DNA from 4 places in the Devosia sp. Z11_6 genome. Region 3 is predicted to be linked to each of the others. Evidence: predicted binding sites of a transcription regulator. Region 3 holds the regulator's gene; each other region holds the start of a gene.

Region 1 (5,842 bases), on a different contig from region 3:
GATGGTTGCCATATCTATTTTTCCGTTTCGACCAGGCCTTTGACGAACAGGCGCTGCATGAGAAGGATAACGAGCACTGGAGGGAGCATGGCGAGCATCACCGCTGCCATGACGAGGTTCCAGTACGGATCGGTGTCGGCACTGGCCGCGAGCCGTTTGATGCCCATGACGATGGTGTAATAGCCCGTGTCGGTGGTCACCAGCAGCGGCCACAAATACTGCACCCAGCCATAGATGAAGAGGATCACAAATAGCGCGGCGATATTGGTCCGGCTGAGGGGCAGCAGGATGTCGCGGAAGAACTTCATCGGACCCGCGCCATCCACCCGCGCCGCTTCCATCAGTTCATCGGGAATAGTCAGGAAGAACTGGCGGAACAGGAACGTCGCGGTCGCCGAAGCGATCAGCGGAATGGTGAGACCGGCATAGCTGTTGAGCATCCCCAGATCCGCCACCACCTTGAAGGTTGGCATGATGCGCACTTCCACCGGCAGCATCAGGGTGATGAAGATCATCCAGAAGGCGAGCAGGCGGAACGGGAACTTGAAGTAGACGATCGCATAAGCCGAGATGATCGAGATGGCGATCTTGCCGATGGCGATGGTCAGCGCCATGATCGTGGAATTGATCAGCATCATCCAGACCGGCGGCGCCCCGGCCGAAGACAGGCCGTTGGTGAGCATCCGCGCATAATTGTCGATCATATGCGGCCCGGGCAGCATGGGCGCCAGCCCACGCGAGAACGCGTCCGCGCCATGGGTGGAGGCGATGAAAGCCAGGTAGACCGGGAACGCCACCACGGCAACGCCGACGATCAGCAGCAGATGCGTGAGGATATTGAGGAAAGGCCTGTTTTCGACCATGACCGGCCTCCTAGTATTGCACGCGCCGTTCGACCCAGCGGAACTGGACGACGGTCAAAGCGATAACGATCAGCATCAGCAGCACGGACTGGGCCGCCGACGAGCCGATATTGAGGCCAACAAAGCCGTCGGCATAAACCTTGTACACCAGCGTGTTGGTGGCGCCCGCAGGGCCGCCGGCCGTGGTGCCGTCGATGATGCCGAAAGTGTCGAACATCGCGTAGTTGATGTTGACGATCATCAAGAAGAAAGTCGTCGGCGATAGCAGCGGGAACACGATGGTCCAGAACCGCTTGAACGGGCCCGCGCCATCGATAGCGGCGGCCTCGATCAGTGATTTGGGCACCGATTGCAGACCGGCCACGAAAAACAGGAAATTATAAGAAATCTGCTTCCAGCTCGCCGCGATGATCACGAGGATCATGGCGTCGTTGCCGTTGACGCGGTGGTTCCAGCGATAGCCGAACGCATCCAGCAGATAGGGCACGATGCCGATCGTGGGGTTGAACATGAACCACCACAGGATACCCGCAACGATCGGCGCCACCGCATAGGGCCAGACCAGGAGCGTGGTGTAGAACTTGCCTGAGCGCAACAGCCGGTTAACGGCCACAGCCAGCAGCAGCGCCACGCCCATCGAGAGGATGGTGACGCCGACGGCGAACACCGCCGTGTTGGATGCCGCGCGCAGATAGCCGGGGTCGGCGAACAAGCGGGTATAGTTCTGGAACCAGATGAAGGTGGTCCGGAAGCCGAACGGATCTTCGCGTTCAAAGCTCGACCGGACTGCCTGGGCCGCGGGCCACAGGAAGAAGATGATGGTGATGATCAGCTGCGGCGCCAGCAGCGCGTAAGGCAGCAGTTTGTTGGGGAAAATCGTGCGTTTGGACTGCATTGGGGCTCGCTGGCTGGGCCTCGGATGAAGACCCGCACCATTGGCGCGGGTCTTCCTGGCGTTAGCGGATTAGCTGTTGTTGGCTTCGAAATCGCGCAGGATGGCGTTGCCGCGCTCCACGGCGCTGTCCAGTGCTTCCTGGGCGGTCTTCTGGCCGGCCAGCATGGCCTCGAACTCGGCGTCCACGGCATCGCGGACCTGGGTCAGGTTGCCGAAGCGCACGCCCTTGGAGTTGGCTGTGGGAGTGCCGCGCATGATCTGCTCGATGGCGATGTCTGAACCCGGGTTCTTGGCGTAGTAGCCCTGCTCCTGGCCCAGCTCGTAGGCTGCCGTCGTGATCGGCAGATAGCCGGTGAACTGGTGCCAATCGGCCTGCACTTCGGGTTGGCTGAGATAGGTGAAGAACTTGGCGACGCCCGAATACACTTCGTCGGACTTGCCGTTCAGCACCCACAGGGTCGCGCCGCCGATGATCGAGTTCTTGGGTTCGTCGATCAGGTCGTCATAATAGGGCAGGGGCGCAAAGCCGACTTCGAAGTCCACGGCATTGCGGATCACGCCAGCGCGGCCAGCCGAGGAGTTCATGAACATCGCGCATTCCTGCGCCACGAACTTGGGCTGTGAATCGTTGCCGCCCACCGGGCCGCCATACTGGAACAGGCCTTCGTCAGCCCACTTCTTGAGATTGCCCCAATGCTTGACGACGGCTTCATTGTTGAAGCTCAGCTCGGAAGCCGGGCCGCCAAAGCCGTTTTCCAGCGTGCCATATGGCTGGTCATGCAGCGCCGACATGTTTTCGGTGTGGATCCAGGTGATCCAGGCCGTGGTCAGGCCACACTTGGCTGCGCCGGAATCGACGATCTTGCGCGAGAATTCTTCCACTTCGGCCCAGGTCTTGGGCGCGACTTCCGGATCAAGGCCGGCTTTTTCGAACACGTCCTTGTTGTAGTAGAAGATCGGCGTGGACGAGTTGAAGGGCATCGACAGGATGTTGCCTTCGGTGTCCGAATAATAGCCGACCACTGGCTGCAGGAACGCGCTCGGATCCCAGGGCTCGCCCTTGTCGGTCATCAGCTGGTGCACGGGATAAACGGCGCCCTGGGCAGCCATCATCGTGCCGGTGCCAACTTCATAAACCTGCACGATGGCGGGCTGCTCGTTGGCGCGGAACGCCGAAATCGCGGCGTTCAGCGTTTCAGGATAGGTGCCCTTGAAAACCGGGGTAACCTTGTACTCGGTCTGGCTTTCATTGAAGCCCTGCGCCACTTCCTCGAGCTTTTCGCCGAGTTCGGCGCTCATGGCGTGCCACCAGGTGATTTCGGTCTGGGCATAGGCCGGTGTTGCCGACATCACGGCGACCAGTCCTGCAGACAACAGCAAAGCGTTTTTGAACATGCTCACTCCCATGTTATTGCGCTGGGAGCTTTTCGTCCCAAGCTTGGCACCACTTGATAGCATCGATTCTTCCTTTGCAAACTGAAATGCTCATTTGAACATTCAAGAAGGGGGGTTGATGGCCTTGCTGCAGCCTGCTTAGGCTTCTAGTTGGAGCACCTAACCGTTTTATGACAGCGCACAGCGTCATTCGCGGTTTTGCCCCAAGCAGTTGCATCACTGGGGTTCATGTGAACATCATAGGGGCTGGCCATTTGGCCGCTCAAGGAGGCGTCGTTTGTATTTCATCGCAGTGCATCTGGTAGCCGCCATCGTGCTGCTGCTCTGGGCAGTGCGCATGGTGCGGACCGCGGTTGAGCGCGCCTATTCGCCCCAGCTTAAGCGTTTGCTGGCTTACGCCAACAAAAGCCGCATCGGCGCCGCCGCTGCCGGCACTGCCATGGCCGTTGCCCTGCAAAGCTCCACTGCCGTGGCCGCGCTCGCCTCGAGCTTTGCTGCCGGCGGGCTCCTCGAAGGCGGGACGGGCCTCGCACTGATGCTGGGGGCCTATTTCGGCTCGGCGCTCGTCGCCAGCATCCTGTCCTTTGATCTCACCGTCCTCATGCCCCCGCTGATCATCATCGGCGGCATGCTGTTCCTGCGCGGCCAAAGCCGCGGCACCAAGCAGCTCGGCCGCATGGTGCTGGGCATCGCTTTTGTTCTCCTGTCGCTGCAAATGGTGGGGGAAGCCACCGCCCCCTGGCGCGACAGCCGCGCGCTGGGCTCGGTCATCACCTATCTGCAGGGCGATCTCTGGACCGGTTTCCTTGTCGCCGCGCTTATCACCTGGGCGTCCTATTCCTCCGTCGCCAGCGTTCTCGTCATCATCTCCTTTGGCGCCACCGGCCTTATCCCGCTCGAAGTGGCCACCGCCTTTGTGCTCGGCGCCAATCTGGGCGGCACGCTGATCTCCTGGAGCATGACCCGGGCCGCCGATGTGCGCGCCCGCCGCATCGCTGTTGGCGCGCTGGCCTTCCGCGGCGGCGCCGCGATTCTCGTTCTGCTGCTGGTCCAGCTGCTGCCCCATCTGCTTGACGCTATTCCAGGCAGTGTCGGCCTCCAGGCCAGCATCCTCCATATCGGCTTCAACTTCGCCGTTCTCGCGCTGGGCTTGCCGCTGACCGGCCTTGTTGCCCGCCTGACCGAACGCTTCATCAGCGAAGCGCCGGTCGAAGGCGAGCTCAATGTCGCGCGGCTGCGCAGCAACGCTCTGCTCTCGACCCCTACCGGCAACATCGATGCCGCGCTCGCCAGCGCCACGCGCGAGTTGCTGCGCATGAGCGAAACGGTCGAGGTCATGCTCCAGCCGGTGATGGAAATCTTCCAAAGCTGCGACAAGACAGCCATCCGCCGCATCAAGGCGCTCGAGTCCGAGGTCGATCAGGCCAATCGTGAGATCAAGCTGTTCCTGACGCGCCTTGAATGGGAGGAAATGGACGCCGCCCAGACCCGCCGCGCCAAGGACCTGACCAATTTCGCCATCAGCCTCGAACAGGCCGGCGACATCATCGTCAAGCAGCTGCTCAAGCTCGCCGAGCAAAAGCAGGAGCGGCGCCTCGCCTTTTCGTCCCAGGGCTGGAACGAGCTGACGGACCTGCATGCGCGCGTCCTGGGCAACATGCAGCTGGCCTTCAATGTGCTTGTGTCCGAGGACACCGATTCGGCCCGCCAGCTCGTGGCTGAAAAGGACGAGATCGGCGTGCTCGAGCGGCGCAGCATGGAGCAGCATTTCAGCCGCATGCGCGACGGCAACCCTACCAGCATCCAGTCCAGCGACCTGCACCTTGAAACCGTGCACGCGCTGCGCCGGATCAATTCCCTGCTGACCGGTATCGCCTATTCCATCCTCAGCGACAGCGGCGAGCTGCTCCGCACCCGCCTCGTGCAGACGGGTTAGTCCAGCGCAAACGCCCCGCGTTTGTCGCGCAGCGCAAACCCGGCGCGAACGCTAGCGTTCGTCGCCCCCGCGCGTGCGCTTTTGCGCACGTCGCTCCCTCTAAGCTAAACCGTCTTCAGCCAGCCGCCATCGACGAAATAGGTCGAGCCCGTCGAATAGCTCGCCTTGTCCGAGCACATGAACACAAAGAAATTCGCCAGTTCCTCGGGGCTGGCGAAGCGCTTCATGCCTCCCGCCTCGTTGGCGACGCCCTGCAGATGGGCTTCCCAGCCATCTTCGCCCGCGATCTGCTTGGCCGTCTTGATCCAGTCTGGCGTCAGGATCAGCCCGGGATTGATGGTGTTGACGCGGATATTGTCGCCGACGACCTCGGTCGAGAGCGTCTTGCTGAACATCATGAGCGCAGCTTTGGTGGTGTTGTAGATCGGCTCATACCAAAGCGGCTGCACCGCGCAGATCGAGGCATTGTGCAGCACGACGCCGCCGCCCCGCGCCTTCATGCTGGGCACCAGCCCGCGCGCCAGCCGCATCGCCGCCATCACATGCAGGTCCCAGTAATACTGCCATTTGGCGTCATCGGCCTCCTGGATGGTTTCGTTGGAGCCGGTGCCCGCATTGTTGATGAGGATATCGACCCCGCCAAAGCCGCGCTTGGCCCCGGCGATCACCGCCTCGCAGCCTTCGGCCGTGGCCACATCCGCGGCAATTGCGGAAACAATGACCCCATAGGTTTCGGCAATGCGGATGGCTTCC
Region 2 (5,842 bases), 200 kb from region 3:
GCGCGCATCGAGCGGCGCCATCAAGCTGCGCTCGCCAAGCGCGATCATCTCGTGGCCATCAAACAGATGCGGCAGGTTTTCCGCCACGGTTTGACGGGAGCGCGCAAGATCGGCTCGGTCGGCATAAACGGCTTCGAGCCGCTGCAATGTGCGCTTGGCCTCATCGGCATCATTGCTGGTAAAGGCGCTGTCGGCGTCATGCCGGAGGGCATCGAGGACGCGCAGGCGGCGCAGGGCGAAGACTTCGCGGGCCGCAAGGGCGATGACGGCCATAACGAAAATCGCGAGGGCAACCAGGCCCGCATAGCCCAGCCAGAGATTGCTGGCGAAGAGATCACGGATCAACCGATCTGCGGCCAGGCCCAGCCCCGCTGACACCAGGATGCTGCCGGCGCCCCAGGCGAGCTTGCCCCAAAAACCCATCTTCTTGATCGGTGGAGCAACAAGGTCTTCCTCAAGGCTCGGATCGAACTGGGGCTCGGCGACGACAACGTCGGCCGGAGCAAAGGCGCGCGGCGCGCGGCTGAGTTCGGGCGTCTCACTGGGTTGATTGGTGGGATAAGCGACGGGGCGTTTCATGCCAGACGGTCTCCCAGCAGGAAGTCGAGAGCCCGGTCGAACCGGATATGGGGGAGCACCACGTCGCCGCTCGAATTATGCTCGAGGTTGCGCGGCGGGGTGAAGCGCAGGAAGTTCAGTGACACCGGCACGCCATCGGCAAAGAGGGAATCCGGACGGGCGGGCAGATCGCCCGGGAACAGCGCGATCTCGGTCATGCCATCATAGCGGGTGCCATCGAGCTCCTCGCCGGCCATGGGGGTGCCGATGATGGTCGGCAGGGTTTCACCGCCTTCGGTTATCGTGCCTTCGCGGGTGGCGCGGATGGCTGCGAGGGCAATCGAGCGCGATTGCGCCCCGGCAAAGCGCGCCCGCTTGCTGGCATCGGCGACCAGGCGGTTGAGGATGGCTTCGAGCCGATCGTGGCTGGTGTGATGGACGTGATCGGCTTTGGTGGCTGCAAACAGGATGCGATCGATCTTGCGGGTAAAGGGACGCAGCAGCGGGTTGGTTTCGCCCTGCCGGAAGCAGGAAAGCACAGCCGTCAGTGCCGTCTCGAGATCGGCAACGGCAGCGGGTCCCGCATTGAGGGCGCGCAAGGTGTCGACGAGGACGATCTGGCGATCGAGCCGGGCAAAGTGCTCGCGAAAGAACGGGCGTACCACCTGGTCCTTATAGGCCTCATAGCGGCCCGCCAGCATGGCATAAAGGCTCGAGCTGCGCGCCCCAGCAGTCAGCGGTAGCGGCGCAAAGGTCAGGGCGGGCGAGCCTTCGAGGTCGCCGGGCAGCAGGAACCGGCCTGGCGGCAAGGTCGATAGCGCATCGTCCTCGCGGCTGCGGCGCAGATACTCAGTGAAGGCGGCGGCCAGCCGTTCGGCCTCCAGGTCGTTAGCCGCCGACATAGGGTCAGTGGCGGCCAGTAGTTCCAGGAACGGGCCGGCCTGGCGGAGCGAAACAGGCCGCTGTGCGCGCTCGAGCGCTTCCCGGCTCCAGTCCTCAAAGCTGAGCGCCAGCAGCGGCAGGTCCAGCAGCCACTCGCCGGGGTAATCGACAATGTCGAGGTTGAGCGTGCGCGCGCCTCGCATTCCCGACAGCCAGCCGGCCGACTGGTATTTCAGCACTAGCCGCAGTTGCGAGATGCGCCGCGTCCCTTCGGGCCAGAAAGGTTCGCGGCTGGTGAGGGATTCCAGATGCTGCTCATAGGCAAAGCGCGGGATGGTGGCTTCAGGATATTCGGCCAGCCGCGCGCCGATGAAGCGCCCCTCGGCCATAACCGCAAAACCGGGAAGGCGCCCGCCGGTGAGCAGGTTATGTACGAGGGCGGTGATGAAGATGGTCTTGCCGGCGCGGCTGAGGCCTGTCACCCCCAGCCGCAGCGTTGGAGTGAAGGCCCCCGTCGCGGAATCCGCCAGATTGGCGAGAGCGATGCCCAGTTCGTCGACAAGGGTAGTGGGCGATCCTGCCACGCGGCTTTTCTCCGGTTCGGCTGCGAACATAGGGTGTTGTGCGGCCCGTTCAAGCCGCTGGGCAGATCACCTGGCGAGCCGCAGCTGTCACCGAACTGTCGTTCGGCCGTCGCGCAACTTTCAGGATGGCTGCTTACAGCTTGGAATGGTTCAAATCTATCCGCGTTCCAGGCTTGTTGAGGAGCTCATCCATGAACGATCAATCCCCCTTCCGAACTTCGCAGCTTGAGGCCGTCGACACAACGCCACGCAACCCGACAACCAACCCCACTATGGGGGAGTTGATCAGCGCCCGTTTCTCGCGTCGTGGCTTCCTGCAGGGCTCGCTGGCGGTGTCCGCTATTGCCGCAACCATCAGCCCCCTTGCCTTGATGACGGCGGGGAAGGCGAAGGCCGCGGGAGGGTCAGCATTCAACTTCACCGAGGTTGAAGCTGGTATCGACGAGACACACCACGTAGCCGAGGGCTACGACGCCGATATTCTGCTGCGCTGGGGCGACGCCTTGTTCGCGGACGCGCCCGAGTTCAATCCCGCCGCCCAGACGGCGGACGCTCAGAGCCGCCAATTCGGCTACAACAACGACTATGTCGGTTATATCCCATTCGACGACTCATCCGAGCACGGTTTGCTTGTGGTCAATCACGAGTACACCAACCCGCACTTGATGTTTCCCGGCATCGTGGAAATCGTGGAGGGCGAGATCACGACCAAGCCGCTCACCAAGGATCAGGTCGACATCGAGCTGATGGCGCATGGCGGCACAGTGGTGGAAATCCGCAAAACGGATGGCAAGTGGGCCGTGGTTAAGGACGGAGCACTCAATCGTCGCATCACCGTCAACACGGAAATGGAAGTCACTGGTCCCGCCGCTGGCCACTATCGCCTCAAGACCAATGCGGACCCCACAGGCACTAAAGTCTTTGGCACCATCAACAACTGTGCCGGCGGCGTAACCCCCTGGGGCACCTACATCATGGCCGAGGAGAACATCCACGGCTACTTTGCCGGAGAACTCGCTCCCGACCACCCGGAAGCGGCGAACTACAAGCGCCTCGGCATCCCCGAAGGCTCTTATGAGTGGGCCAACTATTATGACCGGTTCGATCTGTCCAAGGAGCCCAACGAGCCCAATCGCTTTGGCTATGTTGTTGAAGTCGACGTCATGGATCCCAGCTCCATTCCCAAGAAGCGTACCGCGCTGGGCCGCTTCAAGCACGAGGGTGCAGAGTCCATCATAGCCAGGGATGGCCGGGTAGTGTTTTACCTCGGCGACGACGAGCGCTTCGACTACGTTTACAAGTTCGTAACCGCTGGAAAATTCAATCCGGATGACCGAACGGCAAATATGGACCTGCTCAACGAGGGCACGCTTTATGTCGCCAAGTTCGCTGAAGATGGCACTCTGGTCTGGATGCCGCTCGTGCAGGGCGAAGGCCCCCTCACGCCCGAGAATGGCTTTGCCAGCCAAGCGGATGTGGTGATCGCAACGCGGCTTGCTGCCGATCTGCTCGGGGCTACCAAGATGGATCGTCCTGAGGACATTCAGCCCAATGGCATCAATGGCAAAGTGTACGTGATGTTGACCAACAACACGAGGCGTGAGGCTGGACAGGAAGACGCCGCCAATCCGCGAGCCAAGAACGCTTTCGGCCACATCATCGAGATTGGCGAGACAGACGGCGACTTTGCGGCGACTACCGGGACCTGGGATGTCATGCTCAAGTGCGGCGACCCCTCAGTCGCCGAAGTTGGCGCTACATTCTCGACTGCGACCACGGCAAATGGCTGGTTTGGCATGCCCGACAACTGTGCGGTCGATGCTGCGGGGCGCCTCTGGGTTTCCACCGACGGCAATAATCCGTCGGACACCGGTCGCACCGACGGCTTGTGGGCCGTAGACACCGAAGGCGATGCACGGGCGACCTCCAAGCTGTTCTTCCGCGTCCCGGTAGGCGCCGAGATGTGCGGGCCATTGTTCACCCCGGATGACGAAACCGCCTTTGTCGCCGTGCAGCACCCCGCAGATGGTGGTGAGGACTGGGAGGGCTTTGGCCGCGTCTCGTACTACGAGGATCTGTCCACGCGCTGGCCGGACTTTGACGGCGCCATGCCCGTGCGCCCATCTGTGGTGGTGATCACCAAGCAGGGTGGCGGCAAGATCGCCGTATAGGCTAAGTGCGGGGAAGGCGCCTTAGCCTTCCCCGCACTTATTTAGTCCTCCGGCGTGTTGATGTTGCTGAGATCATATGGGGTAGTCTGGTAAATCTCGTTGATCCAGTTCTGGAACAACAGATGGGCGTGACTGCGCCAACGGTTTTCGGGTTCGGCAGATGTGTCGCCGTTAGGGAACAAGTTGGCCGGAGGCGGGGTGTCGAGGCCGGCCTTGCGGTCGCGCTCGAACTCGTCGGCCAGCGAGCGGTTGTCGTATTCCAGATGATTGAGGAAATAGACCGCGCGGTGCTGCCGGTCGCCCAGCATGCTGACCCCGATCTCGCGATTGTCGATCAGGATCTCGAGATTGCTGCCAAGGGTGGTGCGATCGATGTCATTGTAGCGCGACACCGGGATCATCGGACTATCGGAGAAGCCGCGCAGGAACGGCGAGCGCGGGTTGACCACCCGGTGCCGGAACACGCCGAATGCCTTGCTGTCCATGCGATAGCGCCGGGCGCCATGGAAATGGTGCAGCGCCGCCTGCGCGCCCCAGCAGATGAACATGGTGTGGTGGACGTTGGTCTGCGTCCAGTTCATGATCTCGACCATCTCACGCCAATAACGCACCTCTTCGAACGGGATATTGGCGATCGGCGCCCCCGTGACGATGAAGCCGTCGAACTTGCGTTCGCGCACCTCTTCCCAGGTCTGGTAGAAGCTATTGAGATATTCTTCGGAGGTGTTCTTGGAGCGGTGATCGGTGATCCGCACCAGCGACAGGTTGACTTGGAGCGGGGTCGAGCCGATCAGCCGGGTGAACTGGGTTTCGGTGCGCTCCTTGTTGGGCATCAGGTTGAGGAGGCCGATTTCGAGCGGTCGGATATCCTGGCGCGCGGCGCGTGAGGAATCCATGACGTTGACGCCCTCGTCTTCGAGCGTCTTGCGGGCGGGTAGATTGTCGGGAATGCGAATAGGCATAGCGAGCCTCGTAGGGGCAGGAGATCATGGCGATGTCGGCAATGCGCGTCTCCCGGGGGAGGCGCGCTAGCGCATTCGCTGCTCGATCGCCGCGGCCATCAGATCCACAAACCCCTGGCCGTCGCGCACCATGGCGAGGTCAGACGCCTCAACGACATAGCCGTGATTGTCGGCCAGCTGCTGGTAACGCGGCAGCCGGTCATGCAACAGGGCCTCAAAGCCCCAGGCGCCAAAGCCGGCGGGGTCCACGTCACGATCCTCGGTGATGCCGTTCAAGGCTTTGTACTCGGCCCATTTCTCAACCAGAAAGTGCGGACGGTAATACATTGGCTTGGGGTTCTGCTTGAAGCGACGCACCAGTTCGGCTGCGTCCTTGTCGGTGCCTCTGATATAGAGCAGCGCGGTGCTCGCTGCCAGGGTGCTGACCACCGGATCGGCCGGGTCGGTGGGATCGATCACCTCGATCAGCGAGCCGCCGGTATCGGCGATGAAGTCGTTGTAGCCATAAAGGGCATGTGCGCGCTCGATGAAATGGGGCACATCGAGGAGCGCGGCAATCTCGGCCACGCGATGCTGCTCCTGCCGACGCTGGTATTCGTGCAGCGGCAGCCCGCCCGCCTCGGGATTGCCGGGCGTGCCCAGATAGGTCGAGAGCGGATCGAGATTGTCGAAGGTGATGTTGGAC
Region 3 (5,842 bases):
TTGGCGCTGAGCATCGCCGAAACGGCGATCGCCCGACGGGCGCAGCAGGGGCTCGACGATGCCCGGCAGGCACTAACGTGGCTTGAGAGCACGATACCGGAGTTGCGGCAGCGAGTGTTTCAAGCCGAGGACGCCGTGGCCAAGTTCCGCATTGCGCGGGGGACGATTGGGGACCTGCCGGAGGGCAGCATGGTTGGCAGCCAATTGAGCGACATGGCGGGGCGACGGCTTGCGGCTGAGGAGCGCAGTTCGAGCTTCAGGGCGCGTGCGGCGGTGCTGCGGCAGCGCCTGGCGCTAGGAGGTTCGCTGGTGGGCAGCACGGAACTGGCGGCGGACGCAAGGGGCAGAAGTCTCATTCAGCTCCGGGCCAGTCTGCAGGGACAGCTGGCGCAGCAAGCCAGCAGTTTATCGTTCAACCATCCGAATGTTCTGGGATTGCGGGCGCAGATTGCGGACGTCGATGCGCAACTCGCTACCGCGGCGCGGCACATTGGTGACCAGATGGATCGGCAGGCCGAGACTGAAGCGGCTCTGGCTGCGGCACTGGCGGCCGACCAGCAGATCTTGCAACAATCCGTCGGCGGGGAAGAGCGCGACAGCGTGGCCCTCGCGGCGCTGCAGCGCGATGCGGCGGCGCAACGTAGCGTCCTCGAGCGTTACCTGCAGCAGGCGGAAGCGGCGCGGGCCCAGGTAGACGGGGGCGCTGCATTCCCTGATATGCGCCTGGTGTCGCATCCGGTGGTGTTGAGTGCACCGGTTTCGCCCAAGACCGGGCTGGTGCTGCTGGCGGTGATGATCACGGCGGGAGCGCTGGTGTTGACCTATCTGATCGTCACGAGCCTTGTGGCCCGTCGTCCGGCTGCAGGATAGGATCGATCAGTCGGGTTTTGACTGGCGCCACTGGCGCAGCTGCTTGGCAAAGCTCCAAAGCTTGTCGTTCTGCTTGATGTGCCGCTTAAGCGCGCGCTTGCCATTAAGGAGGGCGGCGGCGGCAGTGCCCTTAGCGCTTAGCGCAATCGCCGCGTCGTTGATCGGCGTCTTCTGGGTCCAGGAGGTTTTGTAGGCGAAATCGCCCACGCCCATATCGATGCTGCTGATCCCCGCGGCGATAAGATCTTCCACCAGCAGGAACATCAGGAGGCCCACAAGGCTGTATTTGGAGGCCGGCCCGTCCGTGTTGGAGTTGATGTATTGCGAATAATGGCAGGGGGAATAGGTGCCTACCGCCGTCGCCACGATTTCTTCGCCGACATAAAGCGCATGGAGCGCTACGGCCGGCTTGTCCTCGCTGGCGCCGGCAATGGCCCCATCCCGGAACAAGGCGCGGAAGTGAGGCTCGGCAAAGACATTTGGCACGCCCATTTGCCGGAATCGCACGGAGCGATGCTCAAGGAAGGCCGCATGGACTTGGTCGATGTGCTCGAGCGTTGTGGCGCGGCGCAAGGTGACGGGACCTAGCGTTTCTTCGAGCCGGCGACGCCCGCGCAGGATATCGACCCGCCGCTTTTTGGGGAGCGTTTCGAGCATGGTGGGCGCAATGTCCGCATAATAGAAATGGTCCGGCGAAGGCTGATGGGGAAAGCTCAGCAGGGGATTGTCGATGCCTCGCCATTGGGGAGGCAGGTGCTCGAAGCTCAGCACATCGACGCCGGCCTCGTCTCGCAACTGGGCAAAGGCCCGGTTCAGCAGGAGTCGGGTAAGAAGCGCCGCAGCATCGCGCCGAACAGGCATCCAGTCGCTGTTGCCAAAGGAGGAGCCGGGAATGGCCGCAAAGGTGCAGCCGGCCTTGCGGTGAAGATGCAAGGGAAGCAGGGCGGCGGGGCTGCCATCGAATTCGATCTGTAGGGTGACGAAGTCCGCATCTTCGAGCTGCTGGGAGCGGGCAATCTCGGCAATCCAGTCGAAGCGCTGGTAGGGCGTGAAGATCGCCTCGCGCTCAAGAGCGCGCCACGCCGGCTCGGCAGCGGCGAGGCCGCGCTGCAGGGTGATTCGGCCGCCGGAGGTCGTGGACCCCGGAGCCGGCTGGTTGGCAAGCTCGTCGATCAGGCGTTGATCCGTGGTGGTCATGCACTGCCCCGCCGTTCCCTCAAGAAAACAGCGTTAGCAGCCGGCTTTTAACAAACCGCTTGAGCAGATCGTTACAAAATCATCAACAGGCGAGAGCAGGATCGCTCAGGCGGGCTGGGCGAAACGCTCGTCAAAGGCATAACCAGCGCCCCGCACGGTGCGGATCGGATCGGCATCGCGGCCCCGGTTGATCGCGCGGCGCAGGCGGCCGATGTGCACATCAACGGTGCGTTCATCGACATAAACCTCGTTGCCCCAAACGCCGTCGAGCAACTGCTCGCGCGAATAAACCCGGCCGGGATGGCGCATCAAATATTCCAGCAGGCGGTATTCAGTAGGGCCAAGATGGACGTCGCGGCTGCCGCGCCGCACCCGGTGCGTGGTGCGATCGAGTTCCAGATCACCCAGCTTGAGCGAGGCGGTGACGAGATTTGGGCTGGCGCGGCGCAGCAGCGCCCGCACCCGGGCAACCAGTTCAGGCACCGAGAAGGGCTTGACCATGTAGTCATCGGCACCGGTCGCCAAACCCCGGATGCGCTCTTCTTCCTCGCCACGGGCGGTCAGCATGATGATGGGGATCAATGCGGTTTCCTGGCGGGCACGGAGGCGCCGGCACAACTCGATGCCGGAAATTTCAGGCAGCATCCAATCGAGCAGGATCAGATCGGGAACCTTGTCCTTGATATGCTCGAGCGCATCATTGCCGGTTTCGGCCGTGAGCACCGCAAAGCCTTCGGCTTCGAGATTGTAGCGCAGGAGGATCGAGAGGTCTTCTTCGTCTTCGACAACAAGAATTGTGGCTGGCATGGGTTACCCTCCAGTCGGGCTCAGCGACCCGATTGTTCAACTGCGCACTCCCTCCCACAGGGCAGGGTGGCGCCAAAATAAACCTTGGTGCGTGCTATGCTTTGATTTGCGTGCGGTGCAGTTCCTGAACGTCGCCCGTAAGCTGCCGGCCGGTTTGCAGGTAGTAGGCCCGTTCGGCAATGTTGGTGGCGTGATCGCCGATCCGCTCCAGGCTTTTGGCGCAGAACAGGAGATGGGTGCAGGTGGTAATGTTGCGCGGGTCTTCCATCATATAGGTCAGGAGTTCGCGGAAGAGCGATGTGTGCATGGCATCGACCTCGTCGTCGCGATTGCAAACCTCGATGGCAGCGGCAGCGTCGCGGTTCGAATAGGCATCGAGTGCGTTCTTGATCTGGCCCAGCACCAGCGCCGTCATGTTCTTGACGCCGTTATAGAAGGTGGGCTGTAGGTTCATGCCTTCGAGTTTGAGCGAGCGGCGGGCCAGTTGCTTGGCCATGTCGCCGACGCGCTCCAGGTCCTGGGCGACGTGGATCGCGGTGATGATGGCACGCAGGTCCGAAGCCATGGGCTGGCGCCGGGCGATCATTGACACCGCCATGTCGTCGATGCGGCGCTGCATGTCGTCGATGCGCTGGTCGGCGATGATGGTGAGGTCGGCCAGTTCGCGGTCAAGCTTGAGCAGCGACTTGGTGCCGTTCTCGATGGCGAGTTCCACCATGCCGCCCATTTCCGCGATGGCCTGGGCAAGCGCGACCAGTTCGTCGCTGTAGGACGTTACAATGTGGTCTTTAGTGGCGGGCATGGCGTTTCCTCCGTTGGTGCCGGGCAAATCAGCCGATGCGGCCCATGATATAGTCTTGCGTCTGCTTGTGGACCGGGTTGGTGAAGATGTCTTCGGTCACCCCTTCCTCGATCAGCTTGCCCAGGTGGAAGAACGCGGTTTTCTGGGACACACGCGCTGCCTGTTGCATGGAGTGGGTGACGATCACGATGGTGTAGTTCTCGCGCAACTCATCGATCAGTTCTTCGATGATGGCGGTGGCGATCGGATCAAGGGCTGAGCAGGGCTCGTCCATGAGGATGACTTCGGGGCCGACGGCGATGGCGCGGGCAATGCACAAACGCTGCTGCTGACCGCCCGACAGGCCGGTGCCGGGCTCGTTGAGGCGATCCTTGACCTCCTCGAACAGACCGGCCTTGCGGAGCGAGGAGACAACGATCTCGTCGAGATCGGACTTGTTGCGCGCCAGGCCGTGAATGCGCGGTCCGTAGGCGACGTTCTCGTAGATGGATTTGGGGAACGGGTTGGGCTTTTGGAACACCATGCCGATCCGGGCGCGCAGTTCCACCACGTCGAGCGCGGGATCGTAGATGTCTTCGCCGTCGAGCTTGATGGTGCCGCCGACTCGAGCGCCTTCGATGGTGTCGTTCATGCGATTGATGCAGCGCAGGAAGGTCGACTTGCCGCATCCCGAGGGGCCGATAAACGAGGTCACCGCGCGATCGGGGATGTCGATGGAGATGCCGAACAAAGCCTGCTTGGCGCCGTAGTGGACGGTTACGTCCCGGGCTTCGATCCGGATAGGACGATCCAAGGCGGCAGACGGGTTCATGGCGCTAGTCACTGATTGTTGGGTCAACTTCACCTTACCGGCAAGCATGTCCATTTTCGATGTCCTTGTTGCGTGAGGTCGATCAGACGCGCTTTTCGAGGCGCGAGCGCAGATAGATGGCCGTGCCGTTCAGCACGATCATGACGCCAAGCAGCACCATGATGGCCGCTGCCGTGCGCGGTTCAAAGAAATTGCGGTTCTCGTTGCCTTGCCAGAGATAGATCTGGACGGGCAGGGCGGTGGCCTGATCGAGCGGGGTAGCGGGCACCTGGGCCACAAAGGCCTTCATGCCGATCAGCAGGAGCGGCGCTGTTTCACCAAGGGCGTGGGCGACGCCCAGAATGGTGGCCGTGAGGATGGAGGGAAGCGTCACCGGCAGTACATGATGGAACACCATCTGCGTCTTGCTGGCCCCCATGCCCAAGGCGGCTTGGCGCAGGGCGGGGGAAACGCCCAGCAGCGCGCCACGGGTCGCGATGATGATGGTGGGAAGCGTCATCAGCGTCAGCACCAGACCACCAACCAAGGGAGCCGAGATGGGCAGGTGCATGTAGTTGATGAAGACCGCGGCGCCGAGCAGACCGAAGACGATGGAGGGCACGGCGGCGAGGTTGTTGATGTTGACCTCAATGAAGTCGGTCAAGCGCGACTTGGGGGCAAATTCCTCGAGATAGATCGCCGCGGCAACACCGACGGGAACGGCCAGGACGATCACGATCAGCATCATGTAAAGGGAGCCCACAAAGGCGCCCAGCAGGCCCGCGGAGGCCGGCGCGGCGCGGCTATCGGCATTGGTGAACAGTGACCAGGCAAAGCCATTGGTGACGGTGCCGTTCGCCTCGAACGCATCGATCACGCTGCGGGCGGCCGGTGACAGCTGCTGCTGCGCATCGCCGAGCGAGCGGTTGATGTTGCCCTTGATCCAATTGTCGGCGTTGGCCGAGGCGAGAACGTCCACCGGCACAGTGCGGCCAAGCAGCGCTGGATCGGCAACGAACATCTCCCGGAGTTGATGGCGGGCATTGGTTTCCGGAATCGAGAGGAGTTCGCGCGAGGTGATCTCGGTGCCCGACGGCAGCTTGGCGAGCAGCGCGGCCTCTAGGATGCGGTTCCAGTTCAACAAAGCCAGTTCACGCCGCCACCGAAGGTCCGCAGCCTGATATTCCGCGGGCGAGGGGAATTCGCTGGCCACGGGCGCAGGGCCGACATCGATGATGGCGGGATCGAAGAACACCTCCAGATGCAGGTTGGACTGTACGAAAGCCGGGATCCCCTTGCGGGTCACATCCACGAACAGGAGGGCGACAAAGCCCAGGGCGAGAACAATGGCGCCGATGCCCAGTCCTCGAAAGATC
Region 4 (5,842 bases), on a different contig from region 3:
CTCGACGCAAACGCTCTCGCTGGGCATCTACGCCCAGGTGATCCGCGGCCAGCTCGGCACCGCCGCCGCCTTGTCGACGATCCTGCTGGCTTTGACCATGCTGTCGCTGTTCCTGCTGATGCGCCTGCCGGGCGGTCACAAGGAACTGCGCGTTTAACTCGGTCGAGCTGGCGGCAAGCTGTCCGCCAGTTCACGCTCCCCAGCATGATTGCCTTGGTTGCGTGCTGCAACTAGGCTAACCCTCTGGTCGGCGCTGTTTGTCCGCGCTGCCCGGGGGATCCCATGAAAGCAGAAACCGGCAACCTGTTCCGTAAGCTGGAAGCCATTGGCGAACTGACCGAGGAGATGAAGGCGGCGATCGACGCCATGCCCCTCCAGGTCAAGTCTCTGGCCAAGGGTGAGCACGTCGTCAGCGATGGCGAAATCTCCCGGCATAGTTGCCTGCTGCTCGAAGGCATGCTGCACCGCAGCAAGCTGACGCCCCAGGGCAATCGGCAGATCCTTTCCATCCACATCCCGGGGGATGTGCCCGATCTGCACAGCTACCATCTCAAGAAGATGGACCATGACCTGGTGGCAACGGTCGACTGCCAGGTAGCCTTGATCGCCCATGAGGACATCGGGCGGGCTATCCACGCCAGCCCGGCGCTGAGCGACCTTCTCTGGCGCGAAACCCTTATCGATGCCGCCACCTTCCGCGCCTGGATGACCATGATTGGCCAAACCCAGACGCTTGCCCGTGTCGCCCATATCCTGTGCGAGCTTTATGTCCGCTGGGAGATGATCGGCGACCTCGAAGGCGGGCCTTTTCCGTTCCCGCTAAGCCAGGACGAAGTGGCCGATGTGATCGGCGCCAGCATTGTCCTAGCCAGCCATAGCTTGCAGGGCTTGCAGCAGCGCGGATTGGTCAGCCTGGAGGGGGGCAAGGCGACCGTGCTTGATTGGCCCGCCCTGCGCGACCTCGCGCAGTTCGAACCCGCCTACCTCTATTACCTCCACGAGACCCGCAGGCGCTAAGCCTGGCCCGGCCGCTTGATCGTCAAGCTGATGGAGAGCTCCAGCAGTCGCTCCTGGTGCTCGTCTCGCACCCACATGGTGATGCTGCCCGGCGGCGAGGTGGGAATCAAATCGCGCACCATCTCGGCCAGCGCCTTCACAGCCTCATCCTCCGCGGCCTGTTCGTCCCGCAGGTTCGTGCCTTCCGAGTCTTCGTGGAAGCTCCCGTCATCGACGTCGAAAAAGAAGCGCTGCATCACAAAGGCACCCTGTGTAGCCCGTCAACGAAGATGGAGCAGGCCAGTTGCTGAATTAACCTGTGCCGGGCTCGGGTCTTTGCACCGCGCCAAGCAAGCTTGTGCGGCTAAGGTCCTGATTATTCTCCTATCGTGAAATCCGGCCACTGCCCATGATTTAGGTCAAGCAATCGTGAGCCGCAAAGTGATACCAATAACGGGGCTCCGAAGCGGTGCTCGCCGCCGCGGGTGCTTTGCCCAGCTTGGGCTTTCCTGTGGGCAACTTATGGTTTCGCAACTCTTGCGGGTGACGCCGAACCGCCAAAAGCGCACTGTGCCGAGGCAACGCACCGGGGCCGATACGATGCACCTGCTACCCCACACCATGCAGACCATTCTCGACGAGCAACCCGCATCAGCCGATTCGGTGACGGCGCAAGCAGTGTCGCGGCTCGAGCAGCGCTTTGGGATGACGGCAGCGATGTCGCTCAATGCCCGGCTGCTGGCCGAGGCACTCAATGCCGCCCTTTCCGATCCCCACACCCGCAGCCTCTTGCAGGCACCAGGCACGGCCGGCGCGGTTTAACGCTGGCCCGACCGGCGCTCCAACGGCAAAAGCGCCCCGCAGAAGCCTGCAAGGCGCTGAACAGCACGGCAATGGATGTTATCGGGGGCGGAGCCCTCTGCAGGCTGGGGCTTAAAGCCCCTGCAGATCAGCCTCGGCGACGACGCGCTCGCGACCGTCGGAATCATCGTGGACGCGGTACTGAAATTCGCGGCCTTCAAAGGGCAGCAGGCGCAGCACGACGCATGGCGTCGCCGCCTTGCCTGCGCGCACATTGCTCAGCAGCATCAGCCGATCGCCGGTGCTGTAGAGATGGTTGACCTGGCGGGCCACGGGGGCAGGGATGCTACGGGCCATCGGCGCAACATTATCAGTCACCGCAGGCACAGGGGCAGCAGCTGCGGAACCCCGGCTGCGCTTCATTGGCACTGCGATACTTTTCAAGTTAGCCGACACAAGAGCACTCCCGCCTGGAACAAAACAAACACCGGGATGTGCCAGGCGGCGCACCCCGGTGCTAAAGTCTTGGGCTTAGCTCAGCAGCGACAGATTGGCTGCCGAAACCTTGCCGTCACGACCGGTTTCCAGTTCGTAGGAAACCTTGTCGTTTTCATACAGGCCCTGCAGGCCCGAACGCTCTACTGCCGAGATGTGGACGAAAGCGTCCTTGCTGCCATCTTCAGGCGAAATAAAGCCGAAGCCCTTGGTGGTGTTGAAGAATTTTACGGTACCATTGATGGTTGCCATGATGAAGTCCTTTGAAAGCCCGAAGCACATGCAAGCGAGCGCTCCCTTGGGCGACATGCGCAAGGGTGATAACGTTCGCAAGAAAGAGAAGGGAGCCAGGGCCCGGAGAACCGGAAGATCAGGCAGCCGACGATTGGCTGTAAACGTGTAACCCTTGTATGACAGTCAATGGTGTTCAAAGCAAGGCCGCATGTCCGCCGCGCCAATCCGGGCCAGTTTGGCCCCGGGAAGCCGCTGGCGCTTTAAAGGCTGGCGACATGCCGGCGGCCCAACTACCATCATAATATTCCGGCCTTCTTCCGGCTTTTCAGTGCGGACCTTTCCATGACCACAGCCTTCCCGGCAGACCTTGTTCTCAACAATGCACGTATGGTGCTGGCCGATGAGGTGATCCAGGGTTCCCTTCGTGTTGTGGACGGGCATATCGCCGAGATCGGCACCGTCAGTGCATCCGGCACGGACCTGGAGGGGGACTACCTGATCCCCGGTCTCGTGGAACTCCATACCGACCATCTCGAAACCCATTACGCCCCGCGTCCCCGCGTGCGCTGGAACCCAGTGGCGGCAGTGCAGGCCCATGATGCCCAGATTGCCGCTTCCGGCATCACCACCGTGCTCGATGCCATTCGCGTTGGCACCGACGAGCACGCCGATGTCGGCCTGGATGAGTCGCGCATTCTGGCCGGGGCGATTGGGGCAGGGACGCGGGCAGGGCGCCTGCGCGCCGAACATCACGTCCATCTGCGCTGCGAGGTTTCCGCACCCGACTGCCTTGAGAGCTTTTTGCAGGTGATGGACGATCCCCAGGTGCGCTTGGCATCGTTGATGGACCACGCGCCCGGCCAGCGCCAATTCGTCAAGGAAGAGGTTTATAAGTCCTATTACCAGGGCAAGCTCAAGCTCAGCGACGCCGCGCTCGAGGAGTTCACCACTCGGCGCAACATCGAATCGCAAACCTTTGCCGGCCGCCACCGCCGCGCCATTGCCGATCTGTGCCAAAGCCGCGGCATCGTCCTAGCCAGCCACGACGACGCGACGTCAGACCATGTGGAAGAAGCGGTGACGCTCGGCACCCATATCGCCGAATTTCCCACCACGCTGGATGCGGCGCGCGCCTCCCGCGAGGCCGGCATGGCGATCCTGATGGGCGGGCCCAATGTGGTGCGCGGTAGCTCCCACTCCGGCAATGTCTCGGCCCGCGCGCTGGCCGCTGCCGACCTGCTCGACATCATCTCCTCCGACTACATCCCGTTCAGCATGTTGCAGGCCGCCTTTGCCCTCGCCGACGGCCCCGAAGGGGTGAGCTTGCCCAAGGCTGTGCAACTGGTCACCAAGCGTCCGGCCGCCGCCATCGGCTTTGATGACCGCGGCGAGATCGCCGTCGGCAAGCGCGCCGACCTGGTGCATCTGCGCATCGAAGACGGCATCCCGATCGTCCTGACCGTCTGGCGCCAAGGTCGCCGGGTGGTATGACCGGCACCTTCGTCGCCGTTGTCGGCCCCAGTGGCGTCGGCAAGGACAGTCTGATCCGCTTCGCCCGCGATCGGCTGGGCGACAAGATCTGTTTCGTACGCCGGGTCGTTACCCGCAGCGCCGATGGCAATGCCGAGGATCACGACACGCTTGATCCCGAAGGTTTCATGGCCGCCGAAGCCCGCGGCGATTTCGCGCTTAGCTGGGCTGCCCACGGCCTGCGCTACGGTCTTCCGGTCGCGCTGGAACATGAACTCGCCAGTGGCCGGGTCGTCGTCGCCAATCTCTCCCGCGGCGTGTTGCCAGCGCTGCTGCAGCGCTATCCCACCGCGGTGGTCGTCTCCGTGGTGGCGGATCGCCCGGTGATCGCCGAGCGGCTCCTGCGCCGCGGCCGGGAATCACCGGCCTCCGTGGAGCGACGCCTCGCGCGCCGGATCGAGTGCGACACGCTGCCCGCCGACGCCGTCGTCATTGACAATTCGGGTGAGCTTTCCGTTGCCGGCGCTCAGTTCGTGACGCTGCTGCAAGAGCTCGGCGGGCGGTGAACTAAGCTATAGTAAGTACGGGAAAGTCCAGCTTACTCAAAAGTTTAACTGTGCGTGATTCTGCTCCTCTATACAGTGTTCTGTAGTTACGAGAGTAGGCAGCAGCATGGATCTTCCTGGCATCGGCAGACGTGAGTTTCTCGCCAAGGCAACCCGCACTTTCACCGCTACGCTCCTTGCCGGCTCGCTCGCAGCTTGCGGGTCGGGCGGGCACCGGCGCAGTGCCCGTTCCCGCTCGGTGGTTGGCGGTGGCGCCGCCGACACTGACGCCGTCTCCTGCTTCCTCCCCGGCACGCGCATCGGGACCGCCAAGGGCACTGTTGCCGTCGAAACCCTGCGGATCGGCGATCTCGTGCAAACCGCTTCCGGCACCCAGCCCGTCAAATGGATCGGGCGCAGCCTGCGCCATCGTCCCGCCGCCGGCTGGTCGCTCACGATGCGGCCGGTTCGCATCCGCCGCTCGGCCATGGCCCGAAATGTCCCCGGTCGCGACCTGCTGGTCTCGCGCGAACACAGCCTCTTTCTCGACGGCGTGCTGATCCCCGCCTATCAACTCATCAACGGCACCACCATTACGGAAGAGCCCTGGGATCATTCCCCCACCCTCGAGCTGTTCAACATCGAATTGGCCGAGCATCAGGTGATCTTTGCCAATGGCGTTGCGGTCGAAACCCTCCTCGCCAACAAGGGCCGTGACCAGTTCGACAATGCCGCCGAATATGCGCTTCTCTACGGCCCGCACACTGCAATCACCGCCAAATATGCCCGCGTCATCCGCTATGGTCGCCGCCGCGACCGTGCCCTCGCCTCTGTCAGGCGCTGGCTCACCGGCTGGGGTCTTGATCTGCGCGACGCCTCCATGCGCGCCCATGACCGCTTCGCCGCCCGCGCCCAAATGGCCGGTTGAGCGGGCAGGGGCCTCGCTGCGCATCAATCCCCCGCAAAGTGCGCGATGGCCCACCCGCGCTCTTGCATTGGCCCGCGCCTCCCGCTAGTTCTGTGCCTCGGGTTCGCCCCCAAGCGGGCGGGTATAGCTCAGTGGTAGAGCAGCAGCCTTCCAAGCTGAATATGCGGGTTCGATTCCCGCTACCCGCTCCAAAATTCCTCACATTGTCAGTAAATTACCCGCACGCGCTGCAAGCGCGTCGTAACTCCGTTGCAACTCCCATCGCGGGTGCGGCTGCATTGGCGCCGGCAATCCTCCATATTGGGCCCGGACGCCTGCCGGCTGTGGAGGACCCCCGATGCATTTTACCTTCCGCCAGGAGCCAGGGGTGTTC

The links. Region 3 encodes PhoB, which activates phosphate uptake and scavenging genes when phosphate is short. Its sites were predicted from a motif close to TGTCATNNANCTGTCAT; they were not measured.
Region 1: the regulator PhoB is predicted to act here: its motif matches at 3,313-3,329, upstream of ugpB (sn-glycerol-3-phosphate ABC transporter substrate-binding protein UgpB).
Region 2: the regulator PhoB is predicted to act here: its motif matches at 2,110-2,126, upstream of AC3YMN_RS04365 (PhoX family protein).
Region 4: the regulator PhoB is predicted to act here: its motif matches at 2,692-2,708, upstream of AC3YMN_RS11040 (alpha-D-ribose 1-methylphosphonate 5-triphosphate diphosphatase).

The regions. Positions count from the first base shown of each region.
Region 1 is NZ_JBYUNQ010000003.1:460,791-466,632, reverse strand. It holds gene AC3YMN_RS11735 (sn-glycerol-3-phosphate import ATP-binding protein UgpC) at 1-12, opposite strand, end outside; gene ugpE (sn-glycerol-3-phosphate ABC transporter permease UgpE) at 15-863, opposite strand; gene ugpA (sn-glycerol-3-phosphate ABC transporter permease UgpA) at 874-1,758, opposite strand; gene ugpB (sn-glycerol-3-phosphate ABC transporter substrate-binding protein UgpB) at 1,828-3,153, opposite strand; gene AC3YMN_RS11715 (Na/Pi cotransporter family protein) at 3,431-5,089, shown strand; gene AC3YMN_RS11710 (SDR family NAD(P)-dependent oxidoreductase) at 5,194-5,842, opposite strand, start outside.
Region 2 is NZ_JBYUNQ010000001.1:924,914-930,755, forward strand. It holds gene AC3YMN_RS04355 (YcjF family protein) at 1-579, opposite strand, end outside; gene AC3YMN_RS04360 (YcjX family GTP-binding protein) at 576-2,024, opposite strand; gene AC3YMN_RS04365 (PhoX family protein) at 2,216-4,195, shown strand; gene AC3YMN_RS04370 (homoserine O-succinyltransferase) at 4,237-5,157, opposite strand; gene AC3YMN_RS04375 (ATPase) at 5,224-5,842, opposite strand, start outside.
Region 3 is NZ_JBYUNQ010000001.1:725,755-731,596, forward strand. It holds gene AC3YMN_RS03445 (GumC family protein) at 1-870, shown strand, start outside; gene AC3YMN_RS03450 (GNAT family N-acetyltransferase) at 877-2,067, opposite strand; gene phoB (phosphate regulon transcriptional regulator PhoB) at 2,173-2,874, opposite strand; gene phoU (phosphate signaling complex protein PhoU) at 2,969-3,676, opposite strand; gene pstB (phosphate ABC transporter ATP-binding protein PstB) at 3,705-4,487, opposite strand; gene pstA (phosphate ABC transporter permease PstA) at 4,570-5,842, opposite strand, start outside.
Region 4 is NZ_JBYUNQ010000003.1:332,801-338,642, reverse strand. It holds gene AC3YMN_RS11070 (ABC transporter permease) at 1-157, shown strand, start outside; gene AC3YMN_RS11065 (Crp/Fnr family transcriptional regulator) at 283-1,017, shown strand; gene AC3YMN_RS11060 (DUF6894 family protein) at 1,014-1,253, opposite strand; gene AC3YMN_RS11055 (hypothetical protein) at 1,597-1,818, shown strand; gene AC3YMN_RS11050 (hypothetical protein) at 1,930-2,154, opposite strand; gene AC3YMN_RS11045 (cold-shock protein) at 2,329-2,544, opposite strand; gene AC3YMN_RS11040 (alpha-D-ribose 1-methylphosphonate 5-triphosphate diphosphatase) at 2,869-4,017, shown strand; gene phnN (phosphonate metabolism protein/1,5-bisphosphokinase (PRPP-forming) PhnN) at 4,014-4,562, shown strand; gene AC3YMN_RS11030 (Hint domain-containing protein) at 4,669-5,469, shown strand; tRNA gene AC3YMN_RS11025 (tRNA-Gly) at 5,587-5,660, shown strand; gene AC3YMN_RS11020 (DUF6395 domain-containing protein) at 5,807-5,842, shown strand, end outside.